3 regions of the Streptomyces sp. NPDC086519 genome follow, and region 3 is predicted to be linked to each of the others. Evidence: riboswitches for the same ligand, from Rfam matches in the RefSeq annotation. Region 3 holds a riboswitch; each other region holds the start of a gene.

Region 1 (6,341 bases), on a different contig from region 3:
CGGCGGCCTCGGACTCGGCGTGCGTGGAGCGGCCGATCAGGACGTCCGGGCCGAGAATCGCACGGGCGGCCGACACCGGCAGGTCGCCCTGGCCGAGGTGGAGCACGTCGGCGCCGGCCGCGTGAGCCACGTCGGCGCGGTCGTTGACCGCGAGCAGCTTGCCGTGCCGGGCGCAGGCGTCGGCGACCACGGCGAGGTGCTCCAGCTCCTCGCCGGCCTCCATGCCCTTGTCGCGCAGCTGCACGATGTCGACACCGCCCGCCAGGACCGCGTCCAGGAACCCGGCGAGGTCGCCCTGCTCCTTACGGGCGTCCGTGCACAGGTAGAGCCGGGCATCGGCCAGCTGGGCGCGGGCGGTGTCGGGCATCGGTCTTCCCCCGTTGTGTCGGTACTGGTTGCCTCAGACGGCGAGCGCCTGGGCGCGGCGCTTCACCTCCGTGCCGCGATTCTCGCTGAGCGCCTGCGCGGGGGTGCCGGGCAGGGTGGCGTCCGCGGTGAAGAGCCACTCCAGCATCTCTTCGTCCGTGAAGCCGTCGTCCCGCAGGAGCGTCAGGGTCCCGGACAGGCCCTTGACGACCTTGTCCCCGTCGATGAAGGCGGCGGGGACGTGCAGCGCCCTGTTCTCACCGCGGCGGACGGCGATGAGCTGGCCCTCCTTGACCAGCTGCCGCACGCGCGTCACCTCGACGTCCATCATTTCCGCGATGTCGGGGAGGGTGAGCCAGGCGGGGACGAGGGCATCGATCTTTGCGTCAATCTCGGTCACGGGATCCAGGGTAGGCGTTCCTGCGGGGGGACCGCGATGGTAGGGCCGGGAGGGTCGTCGTTCGGGTGCACCGCCGTAGGGGCTGGTCGAGCCCACGCGGCGGAGCCGAACATGTCACAGCCCCGCGCCCCTTGGGGGCGCGTTTCCCTCGGGGCGCTCTCAGGCAGTCGTGGCGTTCTTGAGCGGATTCCCCGGGTCGGACAGGGCCTCGGCGTCCATTCGGGTGCCTGCCTCGATCAGGCGGCGGCCCTGGGCCAGGTCCCGGGGGCGGCCTACCGCCAACAGGGCTACCAGGCGGGTCTCGCGCAGCCAGCAGACGCTCCAGGACGGGCCGGCCGGGTCGCCGCGCCAGATCAGGCGGTCGGCCGCGGCGTGGTGGCCGGCGTACTGGACGAAGCGGCCGAACTGCTCGGACCAGAAGTACGGGACCGGGTCGTAGAGGGCGTCGGTCTCGCCGAGGATGTTGGCGGCGACCGTGCGCGGGCCCTGCAAGGCGTTGTCCCAGTGGTGGATGAGCAGGCGCTCGCCGTAGCGGCCGGACGGGAAGGAGGCGCAGTCGCCGACCGCGTAGACGTCGGGCGCGCTGGTGCGCAGGCGGTCGTCGGCGAGCACGTCGCGGTGCGCGCCCAGCTCGATGCCGGAGCCGGTCAGCCAGGCGGTGGCCGGGCGGGCGCCGATGCCGACCACGACGGCGCCCGCGGGCAGCCGGGAGCCGTCGTCGAGCACCACCGCGCCGGGCTCGATGTGCGCCACGCGCGCGTGGGTGCGCAGTGTGGTTCCGCTGTCCGCGTACCAGGCGGTCATCGGCGCGGCGACCTCGGCGGGGAGCGCTCCCGCGAGCGGGCGGTCGGCGGCCTCCACGACGGTCACCGCGCAGCCGGCCTCGCGGGCCGCGGTGGCGAACTCGGCGCCGATCCAGCCCGCACCGACGACCACGATGTCGTGCTGCCGGGCGAGCACGGGCCGCAGCCGCTCGGCGTCGTCCAGGGTGCGCAGGAGATGGACGCCGGGCACGCCCTCGGTGCCGGGCAGCGTGATCGGCTCGGCACCGGTGGCGAGGACCAGGACGTCGTACGGCACCGGTCCGGCCTCGGTGTCCAGCTCGTGGTCGGCGGTGCGCACGCCCAGCGCCTCGCGGCCCAGCACCAGCTCGATGCCGAGCGCCTCGAAGTCGACCTCGAAGGCGGACCCCTCCGACTTGCCGAGCAGCACGGCCTTGGAGAGCGGCGGCCGGTCGTACGGCTGGTGCGGCTCGGCGCCGATCATTGTGACGCTGCCGGTGAACCCCCGCTCGCGCAGGGCGACGGCGGTCTGCACCCCGGCCATGCCCGCGCCCACGACGACCACGCGCCGCGTCTGTGACGTGCCCCGTCGCTGTGTCTGCTCGCTCACCTGACCACCATAGACAAGAACGATAGACAACTGACGAAGAGTCAGTCAGGGGTCGGGGCGAGTGACCTGTTCCACAGCGCCGTCCGAGGCCGTCTTACGAGGGCGGAGCCGCGCGGGCTAGGGTGGCGGGGAAGCACACGCGGGAGCCCGGACGCACCGGGCTGAGAGGGAGGCTGGCGGCCTCCGACCGTACGAACCTGATCCGGGTCATGCCGGCGAAGGGAGGGGCTGGACGCCCATGTCCTCACGTACGTCCGACGTCCTCGTCATCGGGGGCGGCATCATCGGCCTGGTCACGGCCTGGCGAGCGGCTCAGCGCGGGCTCACCGTCGCCGTGGCCGACCCCGAGCCCGGCGGCGGGGCCGCGCAGGTCGCGGCCGGGATGCTGGCCGCGGTCACCGAACTGCACTACGGCGAGCAGACCCTGCTGGGGCTCAACCTGGCCTCCGCGCGCCGCTATCCCGGCTTCGCCGCCGAGCTGACCGAGCTCACCGGCCACGACCTCGGCTACCGGTGCTGCGGCACTCTCGCGGTGGCCCTGGACGCCGACGACCGGGCCCATCTGCGCGAGTTGCACGCCCTCCAGCAGCAGTCGGGCCTGGAGTCCGAGTGGCTGTCCGGGCGGGAGTGCCGGCGCCTTGAGCCGATGCTCGCGCCGGGCGTGCGCGGCGGGCTGCGGGTCGACGGCGACCACCAGATCGACCCGCGCCGGCTGGCGGGGGCGCTGGTGGCCGCGTGCGAGCGGGCCGGGGTGGTGTTCCACCGCGACTGGGCGGAGCGCCTGGAGGTGGTACGGGAGCGGGCCGCCGGTGTCCTCACCCGCGCGGGTGAGGCGCTGGGCGCGGACCAGGTGGTGCTCGCCGGCGGGAGCCTGAGCGGCGAGCTGGCGGGCGTGCCCGAGGACGTGCTGCCGCCGGTGCGGCCGGTGAAGGGGCAGGTGCTGCGGCTGACCGTGCCCGCGCGGTACGCGCCGTTCCTCAGCCGGACCGTACGGGCCGTGGTACGCGGCGGGAACGTCTACCTGGTGCCCCGGGAGAACGGCGAGCTGGTCGTCGGCGCGACCAGCGAGGAGCTCGGCTGGGACACCACGGTCACGGCGGGCGGTGTGTACGAGCTGCTGCGCGACGCGCACGAGCTGGTGCCCGGGATCACCGAGCTGCCCCTGACCGAGACCCGGGCCGGACTGCGCCCCGGCTCCCCCGACAACGCGCCGCTGCTCGGGCCGACCCGCCTCGACGGGCTGCTGCTGGCCACCGGCCACTACCGCAACGGGGTGCTGCTCACACCGGTCACCGGAGACGTGATGGCGGAGCTGCTGGCCGGCGGCGAACTGCCGCAGGAGGCCCGTCCGTTCACACCGGCACGGTTCGATCCCGTCCCCGCCGCACTCGTGGAGCAGACCGTATGAACACCTCCGTCACCATCTCCGTGAACGGGGAGCGCCGCCAGATCGCCCCGGGAACCGCTCTCGACACCCTTGTACGGTCCCTCACGGCCGCGCCGTCCGGGGTGGCCGCGGCCGTCAACGAGACCGTCGTACCGCGCGGGCAGTGGGCGGCCACCGGGCTCGCCGAAGGTGACCGCGTGGAAGTTCTCACCGCCGTGCAGGGAGGCTGAGCCATGGCCGACGACGCGTTCGTCCTCGGGGGTACGACCTTCTCCTCCCGGCTGATCATGGGGACCGGCGGTGCGCCCAGCCTGGAGGTGCTGGAGCGGGCGCTCGTCGCGTCCGGGACCGAACTGACCACGGTCGCGATGCGGCGGGTGGACCCGGGGGTACGGGGTTCGGTGCTGTCGGTCCTCGAACGGCTCGGGATCCGGGTGCTGCCGAACACGGCGGGGTGCTACACCGCCGGGGAGGCCGTGCTGACCGCCCGGCTGGCGCGGGAGGCGCTGGGGACCTCGCTGGTCAAGCTGGAGGTCATCGCCGACGAGCGGACGCTGCTGCCGGACCCGGTCGAGCTGCTGGAGGCGGCGCAGACGCTGGTGGACGACGGGTTCACGGTGCTGCCGTACACGAACGACGATCCGGTGCTGGCCCGCAAGCTGGAGGATGCGGGGTGCGCCGCGGTGATGCCGCTCGGGTCGCCGATCGGGTCGGGGCTCGGGATCCGCAACCCGCACAACTTCCAGCTGATCGTCGAGCACGCGCGCGTGCCGGTGATTCTGGACGCGGGAGCCGGTACGGCGTCGGACGTGGCGCTGGCGATGGAGCTGGGGTGTGCGGGGGTGATGCTGGCGTCGGCGGTGACGCGGGCGCAGGATCCCGAGCGGATGGCTCACGCCATGCGGGCCGGGGTGGAGGCGGGGCGGCTGGCCCGGCTGGCGGGCCGGATCCCGCGCAGGTATCTCGCGGAGGCGTCGTCTCCCGCGGCGGGCCTGGCCGTGCTGGACCCCGAGCGCCCCGCGTTCTGAGCGCCGGCCCGCTCCCGTCTCGCCTCCCATCCACGCACCGCCCGAAACCGTCTGCCGGGAAGCGGGGCTCTCCCGTGGGGGCCGAGCGTCGTCGGCGGCTGCGGGAAAGGGGAGAAGGCATGCCCGGGGCGGGCGTCGTCGGCGGCTGCGGGTGGGCAGGTGCATATTTCAGCCGGGTGTGAAGCGTCACAGGTGCGCTGCAGTCCCCCGGGGTAAGCGGTCTCACCTGTGGGGTGCCGGCCGGTGCTCGTACACTCGCCGGGTGGATACGACCCTTCAGGACCCCCTTGTCGGGCAGGTGCTCGACGGCCGTTATCGCGTCGATGCGCGGATCGCCGTCGGCGGGATGGCCACGGTGTACCGGGCCCTGGACGTCCGGCTGGACCGCGTCCTCGCGCTCAAGGTGATGCACCCGGCGCTCGCCGCCGACGCGTCCTTCGTCGAGAGGTTCATCCGGGAGGCCAAGTCGGTCGCCCGGCTGGCCCATCCCAATGTCGTCCAGGTCTTCGACCAGGGGGCCGACCGGTCGTATGTGTATCTCGCCATGGAGTACGTGGCCGGGTGCACCCTGCGTGACGTGCTGCGCGAGCGTGGTGCGCTGCGGCCGCGGGCCGCGCTGGACATCCTGGAGCCGGTGCTGGCCGCGCTGGGCGCCGCGCACCGCGCCGGGTTCGTGCACCGGGACATGAAGCCCGAGAACGTGTTGATAGGGGACGACGGGCGGGTCAAGGTCGCGGACTTCGGGCTGGTGCGGTCCGTGGACTCCGTGACCAGCACGACCGGCGCCGTCCTCGGCACCGTGTCGTACCTCGCGCCCGAGCAGGTCGAGAGCGGGGCCGCCGATCCGCGCGTCGACGTGTACGCGTGCGGTGTCGTGCTGTACGAGATGCTCACCGGGCAGAAGCCGCACGACGCGGACTCGCCCGCGGTCGTTCTGTACAAGCATCTGCACGAGGACGTGCCGGCGCCGTCCGCCGTCGTGCCGGGGCTGGCCTACGAGCTGGATGAGCTGGTCGCGCTCGGGACCGCCCGCGATCCCGGGGTCCGGCCGTACGACGCGGTCGCGCTGCTCGCCCTGCTGCGACAGGCGCGCGGCGCGCTCGGTGCCGAGCAGTTGGACGCCGTACCGCCGCAGGCGCTGGCGGGCGCGCATGACATCGCCGAGGACCGGACCAGTGTCATACCCGGGTCGCCGGCCTCCCCCACGCTCGGCTTCGGTCGCGCGGGGGAACCCCCGTCCCGGCCCCTGCCGGTCAACGAGGAGGACGAGGGGGCGCTGCGGACCAGCAGGTTCGAGGCGCCGCCCGGGCCCGACCGGCGGCGCGGGGGCCGCCGGTCCCGGCGCGGGCTGGTGACGCTCGTGATCGCCGTGCTGGTCGTCTTCGGCGCCGGAGCCGGCGTCTGGTACATCAACTCCGGGCAGTTCACCAAGGTGCCGCCGCTGCTGTCGAAGACCGAGGCGCAGGCCACCGCGCGGCTGAAGGAGGCCGGGCTCGACGTCGGATCGGTGGAGCACGCCTACAGCGACACGGTGCGGCGGGGCACGGTGATCAGCACCGACCCGGCGGCCGGCGAGCGGATCCGCAGCAACGACTCGGTGGCGCTCACCATCTCCGACGGCCCCGAGACGGTGAGCGTGCCGGATGTGCAGGGCCGCACGGTGGCGAGGGCCAGGGCGCTGCTGCGGGCCGACGGGCTCGAACCGGGCATGGTGACCCGGGAGTTCAGCGAGAACGTGCCCAAGGGGTCGGTCATTTCGTCTGATCCG
Region 2 (6,341 bases), on a different contig from region 3:
CCCAGCGGGACCTGCCCGTCATCAACCGCGGCGACACGCTCCAGATGCCCGTCCAGCCGGCCGCGGACCCGGCCGCGCAGCCCGGAAACGGCCCCGGCCCGCTGTACGTCGTCGGTGACGTGCACGGTTACTTCGACGAGCTGGTCGCCGCGCTGCGTGAGCAGGGCCTGATCGACGCGGACGGCCACTGGTGTGCGGGCACCGCCCGGCTGTGGTTCCTCGGCGACTTCACCGACCGGGGTCCGGACGGCATCGGCGTCATCGACCTGGTGATGCGGCTGTCCGCCGAGGCAGCCGCGGCCGGCGGCTACTGCAAGGCCCTCATGGGCAACCACGAGCTGCTGCTGCTCGGCGCCAAGCGGTTCGGCGACACGCCCGTCAACTCCGGCGCGGGCACCGCCACCTTCCAGGCGGCCTGGCTGCTCAACGGCGGCCAGAAGACCGACATGGACCGGCTCCAGGACCACCACCTCCAGTGGATGGCGCGCCTGGACGCCGTCGAGGCAGTCGACGGCTACCTGCTGGTCCACTCGGACACCACCGCCTACCTCGACTACGGCGACTCGATCGAGGCGGTCAACGACACGGTCCGCGAGACCATCACGCGTAATGACGCGGACGAAGTCTGGGATCTGTTCCGTAAATTCACCAAGCGCTTCTCCTTCCGCGACGAGGGGGGTGCAGACGCCGTCCGTTCCCTTCTCGATACGTACGGCGGTACCCGTATCGTTCACGGACACAGCCCCATTCCCTATCTGCTGGGCGAAGTCGGCTCCGAGGACGGCGAAGAGGGCACCGGCCCGGTTGTGGAGGGGCCGCACATCTACGCCGACGGGCTGGCCATCGCCATGGACGGCGGCGTGACCATGGCCGGAAAGCTGCTGGTGAGGCAACTTCCACTGGACACCTGAGCGTTCGCCGGGCTGTTCCGTCCTCCCGACGTCACACGCGGGCCACCCCCAATTTCCGGCAACCCCCTGTCACCGCGTGCCGTAACGGCTCTACCATCGGTTTATCCGTAGCAGGCTCCCCTCCGTTTCTGCCCGACGGCTCGCCGGCGTGCGAGCCACCAGCCCTACGGAGCATCGGGGGATGCACATGAACAGCGTTCCGCAGCACCTGCACAGCGAGGACCGCCAGGAATACGAGCGGATCCTCGATGAGGCGCTGCGCTCCGCCCAGTACCGTCCCGAACTGGCCGGTATAGGCCGGCGTTTGAACACCGAACAGCTGCGCACCATGGCGCTCAACGCCACCACACTGATCACGGCGGCCGCGGCGACCGAGTACCAGCACTATGTGAAGGTCCGCGAGGAACTGCGCAATCCGGCGCGGTCCACCCCGGCCACCGTCCAGGACTACGGCTCCGCGGAGCCGGGCCCGGGCGGCGCGATGGGGCTCGCCACCACCCTCGGCGAGGCCGCCGAGACCACCGGCGCCGGAGGCTTCGCCCTCGCCCTGGTCCTGGCGCCCGTCCTCGCCGGCACCGCCGCGGCGATCTTCCTGCTCGTCGGCTACGTCCTGAAGATGCTGGACCCGGCCCCGGCGTTCGCCCAGACCATGCTCACCGCGGGCTGGGTGTTCGGCGCCGTGACCGCGGCCACCATTGTCATGGCCGGCGCGGGACTGCTGCTCACCGCACTGCGCAACAGCCCCTCGCTGGAGGCCGGAGCCTACGGCGAACCCGGCGGGGAGGTGGCCAGGGCCCGGGAGGCCTGGCGGGACGCCCTGCTGGAGCGCGGCATCCTGCCCTTCCTGCGGGAAGCGCTGGCCGCCGACACCGGCGCGGCCGGACTGCGCAGGACCGCTCCGTCGGGCCCGGCGGGCCGGATGCCGCGTCTCGGTTACGACCGCCCCGGCTTCAGCACCGACGACGGCGCCGCCCCCGCCCCCCGCCCGAGCTTCACCAGCCCGGACTACACCAGCCCGGACTTCGGAGGCCCGGAACACCAGCCGGAATAACCGGCCCGCGCCCCCGGCCTGGGGGCGCAGGCCGGACACCCGGTCTACGAGGCCACGCCGGGGGCTGACGGGCGGCGCACCCGTCGAACTCCTGCCGTACCGCCCCCATGGCGCCACGTTCGCCTGCGACCAGTCGGTGATGCGCTGCACGAGCCCGACCGCCTCCCGCTCCAGCCCGGTCAGCCGGTACTCCACCCGCGGCCGCACCGTCGGCTACACCATGCGGGTCAGCGGTTTCTCCCGCTTCAGCGCGCGGGGTCTGCGTCAGCCGTCAGCCCCTTCGACGCCGCGCCGTCCAGACTTCGAGCCGGTCCGGATCCCGCAGGATCGGCCCGCCGTGAGCGCACTCGGCCTGCACCCACCCGCACCGGCCGCGTACGGCCTGGACCACGGCCTGGACCCACGGCGGGGCCTGGCACGCCCGACAGCCAGGGCACGTGCCGGAACCCGCTTCCCTGGGCTCCGGCACGCTCCCGGGCCCCCGGTCAGTCCGCGATCGGCAGGTAGACCCGGTTTCCGCTCGCCGCGAACTCCTTCGACTTCTGGAGCATGCCCTCCGCGACCTCCTCAGGAGACGCTCCGTCAGCCGCCGCACCACCGAACCGCGCCGTGATGCTTTGACTGATCTTCATCGAGCAGAACTTCGGGCCGCACATCGAACAGAAGTGGGCCGTCTTCGCCGGCTCCGCCGGAAGCGTCTCGTCGTGGAACTCACGGGCCGTGTCCGGGTCCAGGGCGAGGTTGAACTGGTCCTCCCACCGGAACTCGAAGCGGGCGTCGGAGAGCGCGTCGTCCCACTCCTGCGCGCCCGGGTGGCCCTTGGCGAGGTCGGCCGCGTGCGCGGCGATCTTGTAGGTGATGACGCCGGTCTTGACGTCGTCCCGGTTGGGCAGGCCCAGGTGCTCCTTGGGGGTGACGTAGCAGAGCATCGCCGTGCCCCACCAGGCGATCATCGCGGCGCCGATGCCGGAGGTGATGTGGTCGTACGCCGGTGCGACGTCCGTGGTCAGCGGGCCGAGCGTATAGAACGGAGCTTCATCGCAGATCTCCTGCTGAAGGTCGATGTTCTCCTTGATCTTGTGCATCGGGACATGGCCCGGGCCTTCGATCATGGTCTGTACATTGAAACGCCTGGCGATCCGGTTGAGTTCCCCGAGCGTGCGCAGTTCCGCGAACTGTGCTTCGTCGTTGGCGTCCGCGACGGAGCCGGGGCGCAGACCGTCGCCCAGGGAGTACGTGACGTCGTAGGCGGCGAGGATCTCGCAGAGTTCCTCGAAGTTCTCGTACAGGAACGACTCCTTGTGGTGCGCGAGGCACCAGGCCGCCATGATCGAGCCGCCGCGCGAGACGATGCCGGTCTTGCGGTTGGCGGTGAGCGGCACGTACGGCAGGCGCACGCCCGCGTGCACGGTCATGTAGTCGACGCCCTGCTCGGCCTGTTCGACGACCGTGTCCTTGTAGATCTCCCAGGTCAGTTCCTCGGCCCTGCCGTCGACCTTCTCCAGGGCCTGGTAGAGCGGCACCGTGCCGATGGGGACGGGGGAGTTGCGCAGCACCCACTCGCGGGTGGTGTGGATGTTGCGGCCGGTGGAGAGGTCCATGACGGTGTCGGCGCCCCAGCGGGTCGCCCAGGTCATCTTCTCGACCTCCTCTTCGATGGAGGAAGTGACCGCGGAGTTGCCGATGTTGGCGTTGACCTTCACCAGGAACCGCTTGCCGATGATCATCGGCTCGATCTCCGGGTGGTTGACGTTGGCGGGCAGTACGGCCCTGCCCGCCGCGATCTCTTCGCGGACCACCTCGGGAGAAACGTTCTCGCGGATGGCCACGTACTCCATCTCCGGGGTGATCTCGCCCCGGCGGGCGTACGCGAGCTGCGTCACCGCCTCGCCGTCCCGGCCGCGCCGCGGCTGGCGTGGGCGGCCCGGGAAGACCGCGTCCAGGTTGCGCAGGCCTCCGCGCGGCGAGGTGTGCTTGATTCCGTCGTCCTCGGGACGGACGGGCCGGCCCACGTACTCCGCGGTGTCGCCGCGGGCGATGATCCAGTTCTCCCGCAGCGGCGGCAGGCCCCTGCGGACGTCGGTCTCGACGAGCGGATCGGTGTACGGGCCTGAGGTGTCGTAGAGCGTGACCGACCGCCCGTTGGTGAGGTGCACCTGACGGACCGGCACCCGCAGATCGGGGCGGGAGCCCTCGACATACCCCTTGTGCCAGCCGATGGACTTCCCGACCCCCCGGGACGGTTCGCCCGCAATGGGCTGTTCGTCCCGACTGGAGGCAGGCGTGCGTGCGTCCTTGTTGGTCATGAGACCTACTCCCTACGCCGGCATTACCCGGTAACAGGTTCGGCGGTCGACGCAGCGGCTTCCGTCGGGCGGCGTTTCCTGTGAAACATCACTCGTTCCACGTGAAACATCGCGAATACGGAGGTCAGCGCCCTCTCAGCCCGGTGCTCCGAGCTCCCGCGTGTGCAAAGGTGCCTCCACGCTAGCGTCAATTCGGGCGCGGTGAACAGAGGGCCCCTGCCGTTCTTGCGATGATCGGGCGGTGACCTCGACACAGCAGCACCCTCCGCCCCCCGAGCCGCGGCACGGCAACGGCGCCTCGCCGGGCGGCGGACCCGGCCAGGGGGGCCATGGTGCCGGTGACGGCCACATCCACGGGCAGGGCGGGCGGTACGACCACGAACACACTGCCGGGCACGCCCACCATGACGAAAACGGCCACCCCCACGGCCCCGGCCGGCCCCATGACCGCTCGGCCCACGGCCAGGCCCCAGGTCATTCGCACGGACACAGCCACAGCCATGGCCCCGCCGCACCCGTCTCGAAGCATCTGCGCAAGGTCATCGCGGCGATCCTCATCCCCTTCACCGCCGCGGTCGTGGTCGGTCTGGTGGTGCTGTGGCCCGGCGGTGCTCCGCCGCACGAGCGCACGGGGGTCGGCTTCGACCGCCAGACACAGGCGGCTACGGTCACCAAGGTCGTCTCGGTCAGCTGCAAGTCGGTCAACGCCTCCGGAAGCGGCTCGATCGGCGACACCTCCACCGCCGACGGCACCTCCTCGAAGCAGGAGGACGGTGGCAGCTGCAAGAAGGCCACGGTCCGGGTCGACGCCGGCAAGGACAAGGGCCGTACGTTCACCGAGATCGTGCAGCCCGACCAGTCGCGGCAGTTGCACGAGGGCGAGAAGGTCGTGGCCGCGTACGAGCCCTCCGCGCCCAAGGATCTGCAGTACTCGGTCACCGACGTGAACCGGAAGTTCCCGATGGCCCTGCTGGCCGGGATCTTCGCGCTCGCCGTCGTGGTGGTGGGCCGGCTGCGCGGTGTGATGGCGCTGGTCGCGCTGGCCGTCAGCTTCCTGGTGCTGACCCTGTTCATCCTGCCGGCGGTCCTGCAGGGCTCGAATCCGCTGCTGGTGGCGGTGGTCGGGTCGAGCGCCATCATGCTGATCGCCCTGTACATGTGCCACGGGCTGTCCGCCCGGACCTCGGTCGCGGTGCTCGGCACGCTGGTCTCGCTGTGCCTGATCGGCCTGCTCGGCTCGGAGTTCATCGACTGGGCCGCGCTCACCGGCAACACCGACGACAGCACCGGCCTGATCCACGGCCTGTATCCGTCGATCGACATGAGCGGTCTGCTGCTGGCCGGTGTCATCATCGGCTCGCTGGGTGTCCTGGACGACGTGACGGTGACCCAGACCTCGGCCGTCTGGGAACTGCACGAAGCCAACCCGACGATGGGCTGGCGCGGGCTGTACCGGGCGGGCATCCGCATCGGCCGCGACCACATCGCCTCCGTCGTCAACACCCTCGTCCTGGCCTACGCGGGCGCCGCGCTGCCGCTGCTGCTGCTCTTCTCGATCGCGCAGAGCAGTGTGGCCGCGGTCGCCAACAGCGAACTGGTCGCCGAGGAGATCGTGCGCACGCTGGTCGGCTCGATCGGCCTGGTCGCCTCGGTGCCGGTCACCACGCTGCTCGCGGCCCTGGTGGTGTCGGCCGACCGGCCGGGCACGGAGACGTCCGCGGCCATGGAGGCCGCGTCAGCCGGGGCGACCGCGCCGGCCTCGGCGCGCGGTGGACGGGGGCGGCGCCGGAAGCGGTGAGGCACGGACGGCGCGGGTGAGGCACGGACGGCGCGGGTGAGACGCCAACGGCGCGGGTGACGAGACGAGCCGTCGGCGTCACCGGACCGCAGGCAGGTCTCGCGGACGCGCAGAAGCGTTCCTGCGCGTCCCCACGCGTCTCGGCGGAGCGGTGCGCGCCCCGTGCCGTAACGCTTCAGCCGGCGCTCTGTTCCTCGGCCAGGATGCGGTCCAGAGCCTCGTCCAGGTGGGCGTCGAAGTCGGCGAGGGAGCCCTCCTGACCGAGCGGCACCAGC
Region 3 (6,341 bases):
CCCGGTCGGCCAGCGCGAACGCCTCGCCCTGGTCGTGCGTCACGGCGAGCACGGTCGTGCCCAACCGCCCGAACAGCTCCCGCAGTTCGACCACCAGCCGCTCCCGCAGCGAACGGTCGAGCTGCCCCAGCGGTTCGTCGAGCATCAGCAGCCGGGGCCGGGGCGCCAGCGCCCGGGCGAGCGCCACCCGCTGCTGTTCCCCGCCGGAGAGCCCGGCGACGGCCCGCCGGGACGCCCCCGGAAGCCCCACCAGCGCCAGCAACTCGCCCACCCGCTCGGCCTGTTCCGCCTTCCCGGCGCCACGCATCCGCAGCCCGAAGGCCACGTTCGCGCCCACGTCCCGCTGCGGGAAGAGCTGATGGTCCTGGAACATCAGCCCGACCCCCCGCTGGTGCGCCGGCACCCGCGCCTGGTCGTGCCCGTCGAGCAACACCCGCCCGGAGTCCAGCGGTTGCAGCCCCGCCACCGCCCGCAACAGCGTCGACTTGCCGCTTCCGCTGGGCCCGAGCACGCACACCACCTCGTGCTCGGCCACCTTCAGTCCGACGGCGTCGAGCACCGCCCGGCCGCCGAACCGCACGGTGGCCGCGTCGAGAGTCAGCAGCATCAGAACTCCCCCGTCCGGTCGGTCCGCAGCCGCTCAAGAACCAGCAGCGCCACCGCGCACACCACCATCAGAATCGTGGAAAGGGCCATCGCCTGGCCGTAGTTGAGGTCACCGGGGCGGGACAGCAGCCGGGCCACCGCGACCGGCAGGGTCGGGTTGTCGGGCCGTGCGATGAACACGGTCGCCCCGAACTCCCCCAGCGACACCGCGAAGGCGAAGCCCGCGGCGATCAGCAACGCCCGCCGCACCATGGGCAGATCGACCTCCCGCCACACCCGCCAGGGCGACGCCCCGAGCACGGCCGCCGCCTCCCGCAGCCGCTCGTCCACGGCCCGCAGCACGGGCAGCATGGTCCGCACCACGAAGGGCACGCCGACCAGCGCCTGCGCCAGCGGGACGAGGATCCAGGACTGGCGCAGATCCAGCGGCGGCCTGTCGAGGGCGATCAGGAACCCGAATCCGACGGTCACGGCGGACACCCCGAGCGGCAGCATCAGCAGCGCGTCGAACCCCCGTACCAGCCGCCCCGCGTCCCGCCGGGCCAGCGCGGCGGCGGCGAGCCCGCCGATCACCACCGCGACGGCGGTGGCCGCGACCGCGTACTCCAGGGAGTTGGCCACCGACTCGATCGGCGCGACCAGGAAGGTCCCTCCGTCGGCGTCGCCCAGCGCCCGGTAGTACCCGAACCCCCCGTCCAGCGACCGCCGCACCAGCACGGCCAGCGGCAGCACGAGGAGTACGGCGACGGTGGCGAGGACCCCGCCGAGCAGCGCCCACTGCCCTGCGCCGCGCGGCCGGCGTGCCGTCACCGACGGGTCCACCAGCCGGAGCGCGCTCTCCCGCCGCCGTACCGTCCACGCGTGCACGGCCAGGATCGTGCCGACCGCGGCGAACTGCACGAGGGTGAGGACGGCCGCCGTGGAGAGGTCGAAGATCTCGGAGGTCTCCCGGTAGATCTCCACTTCGAGGGTGGAGAACGTCGGCCCGCCGAGGATCTGCACCACGCCGAAGGAGGTGAAGGTGAACAGGAACACCATCAGCGCGGCGGCGGCCACGGCGGGCGCGAGCGCGGGCAGGGTGACCTTCCGCCAGGCGGCCGCCGGGGAGGCGCCGAGCATCCGGGCGGCCTCCTCCTGCCGGGGGTCCAGCTGGGCCCACAGACCGCCCACGGTCCGTACCACGACCGCGTAGTTGAAGAAGACGTGCGCCAGCAGGATGGCCCAGACGGTGGTGTCGAGTCGTACCCCCCACAGCTCGTCCAGCAGCCCGCCCCGCCCGACGAGCGCGAGGAAGGCGGTCCCCACCACGACCGTCGGCAGCACGAAGGGGACCGTCACGACGGCCCGCAGCACCTGCCTGCCCGGGAAGTCGAGGCGGGCGAAGACATAGGCGGCGGGCAGCGCGACCAGGAGGGTGAGCGCGGTGGAGGCGAGCGCCTGCCAGGTGGTGAACCAGAGCACGTGCCGGATGTCGGACTGGCCGACGACCTCGGCGATCCTCCCGAACCGCCACACCCCGTCGGCCTTCAGCCCGCGCGCGACGATCGCCGCGACCGGCCAGGCGAAGAAGACGCCGAAGAACGCGACGGGCACGGCCATCAGACCGAGCCGCGCCGCGCTCCCCGAACGGCCCTTGCGGGGCGCTACTTCAGTACGAGTGACGTCCACGTCTTGACCCACTGGTCACGGTTGGCGGCGATCTTCACGGGCGCCATGGTCTCGGGGTCCTTCGCGGCGGGACCGTACTTCGTGAACTCGGCGGGCACGCTCGCCCCCTGGACCACCGGGTACACGAACATGTTCAACGGCATGTCCTCCTGGAACTCCCTGGAGACCAGGAAGTCGATGAGCGCCTTGCCGCCCTTGGTGTTCTGTGCGTTGCTCAGCAGCCCGGCGAACTCGATCTGCCGGAAGCAGGTACCGGTCGCGACCCCGGTGGGCGCGGTGCTGGGCTTCGGGTCACCGTAGATCACCTCGGCGGGCGGGGAGGAGGCGTACGACACCACGAGCGGCCGGTCTCCCTTGGCCTTCTTGCCGCCGGCCGAGCCGGAGAACTCCTCGTTGTAGGCCTGCTCCCAGCCGTCGACGACCTTGACGCCGTTGGCCCGGAGCTGCTTCCAGTAGTCCGGCCAACCGCTGTCCCCGTACCGGGCGGCGGACCCGAGCAGGAAGCCGAGCCCCGGTGAGGAGGTGGCCGCGTTCTCGGTGACGAGGAGGTTCTTGTACTGCGGCTTGACGAGATCGGCGTACGACGTCGGCGGGGTCAGCTTGTGCTCGCTGAAGTACGCCTTGTCGTAGTTGACGCAGATGTCGCCGTAGTCGATGGGCGTGACCCGGTGCCCGGCCGCGTCAAGCTGGTACGCCTTGCCGACCCGGTCGAGGCCCTTGGCCTCGTACGGCTGGAAGAGACCGTTGTCGAGCGCGCGGGAGAGCAGGGTGTTGTCGACGCCGAAGAACACGTCGCCCTGCGGGTTGTCCTTGGTCAGGATCGCCTTGTTGACGGCCTGTCCGGCGTCGCCGTCCTTGAGGACCTTCACCTGGTAGCCGGACTGCTTCTCGAAGTCCTGGAGCACGTTCTTGGAGACGGCCCACGAGTCGTGGCTGACCAGGGTGATGGTCTTGGAGCCGGCCTCGGTACCCGATGACGAGCACGCGGACAGCGTGACGAGACCGAGCCCGACGGCCACGGCCACGAAGGTCTTGGTGTGCACTGGTGTTTTCCTCCTGGGGCGGACCAGGAAGAGACGCGGCCCCACCCGGGAAACCCGGGCAGGGCGCAACAGCTTGAGTGATGACCGAACTTCCTACCCAGAATGACCTGGGCGAGGTTCAGAGGGTCTGCGGCCCGATTGCCGCACTCTCAGCGCTGTGGCGCTCCCCTGTCGGAATATGAAGATGTGTTGTACGGCCCTCAGATTACCTCTCGGTGGCCGCGAGCTGACCACAGGCGCCGTCGATCTCCTGGCCACGGGTGTCCCGGATCGTCACCGGCACACCGTGTGCCTCGATCGCCGCGACGAACGCCTTCTCGTCCTCCGGCCGCGAGGCGGTCCACTTCGAACCCGGCGTCGGGTTCAGCGGGATGAGATTGACGTGCACGGGCTTGCCCCTGAGCAGGCGGCCCAGCCGGTCGCCGCGCCACGCCTGGTCGTTGATGTCGCGGATGAGCGCGTACTCGATCGACAGCCGCCGTCCGCTCTTCTCGACGTACTCGAACCCGGCGTCGAGGACCTCGCGCACCTTCCACCGCGTGTTCACGGGCACGAGGGTGTCGCGCAGTTCGTCGTCGGGAGCGTGCAGGGAGATCGCGAGCCGGCACTTGAAGCCCTCGTCGGCGAACCGGTGGATGGCCGGGACCAGTCCGACGGTCGAGACGGTGATGCCGCGCTGCGAGAGGCCGAGCCCGTCCGGGGCGGGGTCGGTGAGCGCCCGGATGGCTCCGACGACCCGCTTGTAGTTGGCGAGCGGCTCGCCCATCCCCATGAAGACGATGTTCGACAGCCGCGCGGGCCCGCCGGGCACCTCGCCGTCCCTGAGCGCCCGCATCCCGTCGACGATCTGGTGGACGATCTCGGCGGTGGACAGGTTCCGGTCCAGCCCCGCCTGCCCGGTCGCGCAGAACGGGCAGTTCATCCCGCAGCCCGCCTGCGAGCTGATGCACATGGTCACCCGGTCCGGGTAGCGCATCAGCACCGACTCGACGAGCGTCCCGTCGAACAGCCGCCACAGCGTCTTGCGCGTCGTCCCCTCGTCGGTCGACAGATGCCGTACGACCGTCATCAGCTCGGGGAACAGCGCCTCCCGCAGCTTGTCCCGCGAGCCGGCCGGGATGTCCGTCCACTGCTCGGGGTCCGGCGCGTACCGCGCGAAGTAGTGCTGCGAGAGCTGCTTGGCACGAAACGGCTTCTCGCCGACCTCGGCCACCGCGTCCTTGCGCTCGGCGGGCGAGAGATCAGCGAGATGCCGCGGCGGCTTCTTGGCTCCGCGCGGCGCGACGAAAGTGAGTTCTCCGGGCTTGGGCATGGTGGTACCAGTGTCGCAGATCAATTCAGGTGGCCCGCGACCGTGAGTTCACGGGACCGCACAGGTCAGTGCCGAGGACCGCGTAGGTCAGTGCCAGGGAGCCCCCGCCCTGCGAAGGACGAGGGCTCCCCCACGACAGCTGTACGCCGGCCACTGCCGACGTACGTCCGAGTGGATCAGCCACTGCCCACGAACAACACCATCAGCAACCACACCACCGGAGCCGTCGGCAGCAACGAGTCCAGTCGGTCCATGATGCCCCCGTGGCCCGGCAGCAGCGTGCCCATGTCCTTGATGCCCAGGTCGCGCTTGATCATGGACTCGCCGAGGTCGCCGAGGGTGGCGCTGGCCGCGACCGCGAGGCCCAGCAGCAGGCCCTGCCACCAGGTGCCGTCGTCGATCAGGAACTGCATGCACAGCGCGCCCGCGACCATCGCGAACAGCACCGCGCCGACCAGGCCCTCGCGGGTCTTGCCGGGGCTGATGCGCGGGGCGAGCTTGTGGGTGCCGAAGCGCCAGCCGACCGCGTAGGCGCCGGTGTCGCTGACCACCGTGAGGAGCAGGAAGGTCAGCACCCGGAAGGGGCCGTCCTCGGCGGTGAGCATCATCGCGACGAACGTCGCCAGGAACGGGACGTAGAACGCCGCGAACAGGCCCGCGGTGACGTCCCTGAGATAGCCCTCCGGCGGTTCCGTCATCCGCCAGACCAGAACCGCGAGCCCGGTGAGCGCCAGGGCGACCCAGGCGCCCTCGGCACCCCGGGCGTAGCCGGCCACCACCATCGCCGCGCCGCCGAGTGCCAGCGGGACCAGCGGCGCCTTGATGCCCTTGCGCTCCTGAAGCCTGCTGGTCAGCTCCCACAGACCGACCACGACCGCGACCGCCACGACGCCGACGAAGACGGCCTTGACGACGAACAGGGACGCCACGATCACGACGCCGAGTCCGACGCCGACCCCTATGGCCGCGCCCAGGTCGCGTCCCGCGCTCTTCTTCTGCGGCGCGGGCGCCGGCTGGGGGGCGTCGGGCATGGGCTCCTGATTCTGCGGCGCCGCCGCGTACGGCAGAGGCTGCGCCGACGATGCGTCGTTGCGGAACGTCTCGTCTCGGAACAGAGGGCCGCTCAGCCGAGCGGCCCCCCGGTCGTCGTCCTGGTCCGAGCCGTACGCGGGTACGTCGTCGGGCACGACGGGCAGGGGGCGAGTCTGCTGCGCGCTCTGCGCATCGTACGTGGGACCCGTCGGGACGGCTCCCTGGACATGCCCCTGGTCATAGCCGTGGGTACGACCGGGGTCGTACCCCTGGCCGGGACTCTGGGCCGGACCGTGGACGTATCCCTGGGCGGGGCCGGGGCCGTACCCCTGACCGGTGTCCGGCCCGTGGCCGTGACCGTGGCCCTGACCGTGGTCGTACCCCTGGCCCATGCCCTGATCGGTCGGTCCCCAGTACCCGGCCGGTGTTCCGGCCTGCCCGGCGTGCGGCCCGGCGTGCGGCGGGGCTCCCCAGGATGAGTCGCTCATCAGACTTCGAGAAGCTCCGCTTCCTTGTGCTTGAGGAGCTCGTCCACCTGCGCGACGTACTTCGCGGTGGTGTCGTCGAGCTCCTTCTCGGCGCGGCGGCCCTCGTCCTCGCCGACCTCGCCGTCCTTGATCAGCTTGTCGATCGCGTCCTTGGCCTTGCGGCGCACGGAGCGGATGGACACCCTGGAGTCC

Evidence for each region. A riboswitch is a leader RNA that binds a small molecule or an ion and turns the genes downstream of it on or off. The one in region 3 is predicted to bind thiamine pyrophosphate.
Region 1: it holds a riboswitch for thiamine pyrophosphate, as region 3 does, so the genes downstream of both, thiO (glycine oxidase ThiO) here and AB0P24_RS24895 (thiamine ABC transporter substrate-binding protein) in region 3, are expected to answer to the same signal.
Region 2: it holds a riboswitch for thiamine pyrophosphate, as region 3 does, so the genes downstream of both, thiC (phosphomethylpyrimidine synthase ThiC) here and AB0P24_RS24895 (thiamine ABC transporter substrate-binding protein) in region 3, are expected to answer to the same signal.

What each region holds. Positions count from the first base shown of each region.
Region 1 is NZ_JBFBJL010000016.1:30,967-37,307, reverse strand. It holds gene thiE (thiamine phosphate synthase) at 1-367, opposite strand, end outside; gene AB0P24_RS17170 (Rv2175c family DNA-binding protein) at 401-766, opposite strand; gene AB0P24_RS17165 (FAD-dependent oxidoreductase) at 926-2,158, opposite strand; TPP riboswitch at 2,288-2,399, shown strand; gene thiO (glycine oxidase ThiO) at 2,397-3,566, shown strand; gene thiS (sulfur carrier protein ThiS) at 3,563-3,775, shown strand; gene AB0P24_RS17150 (thiazole synthase) at 3,779-4,573, shown strand; gene pknB (Stk1 family PASTA domain-containing Ser/Thr kinase) at 4,836-6,341, shown strand, end outside.
Region 2 is NZ_JBFBJL010000036.1:56,573-62,913, forward strand. It holds gene AB0P24_RS29735 (metallophosphoesterase) at 1-911, shown strand, start outside; gene AB0P24_RS29740 (hypothetical protein) at 1,093-1,962, shown strand; gene thiC (phosphomethylpyrimidine synthase ThiC) at 2,448-4,268, opposite strand; TPP riboswitch at 4,261-4,438, opposite strand; gene AB0P24_RS29750 (YibE/F family protein) at 4,510-6,066, shown strand; gene AB0P24_RS29755 (SsgA family sporulation/cell division regulator) at 6,242-6,341, opposite strand, start outside.
Region 3 is NZ_JBFBJL010000026.1:118,458-124,798, reverse strand. It holds gene AB0P24_RS24905 (ABC transporter ATP-binding protein) at 1-607, opposite strand, end outside; gene AB0P24_RS24900 (iron ABC transporter permease) at 607-2,205, opposite strand; gene AB0P24_RS24895 (thiamine ABC transporter substrate-binding protein) at 2,250-3,317, opposite strand; TPP riboswitch at 3,390-3,497, opposite strand; gene rlmN (23S rRNA (adenine(2503)-C(2))-methyltransferase RlmN) at 3,523-4,629, opposite strand; gene AB0P24_RS24885 (phosphatidate cytidylyltransferase) at 4,806-6,149, opposite strand; gene frr (ribosome recycling factor) at 6,149-6,341, opposite strand, start outside.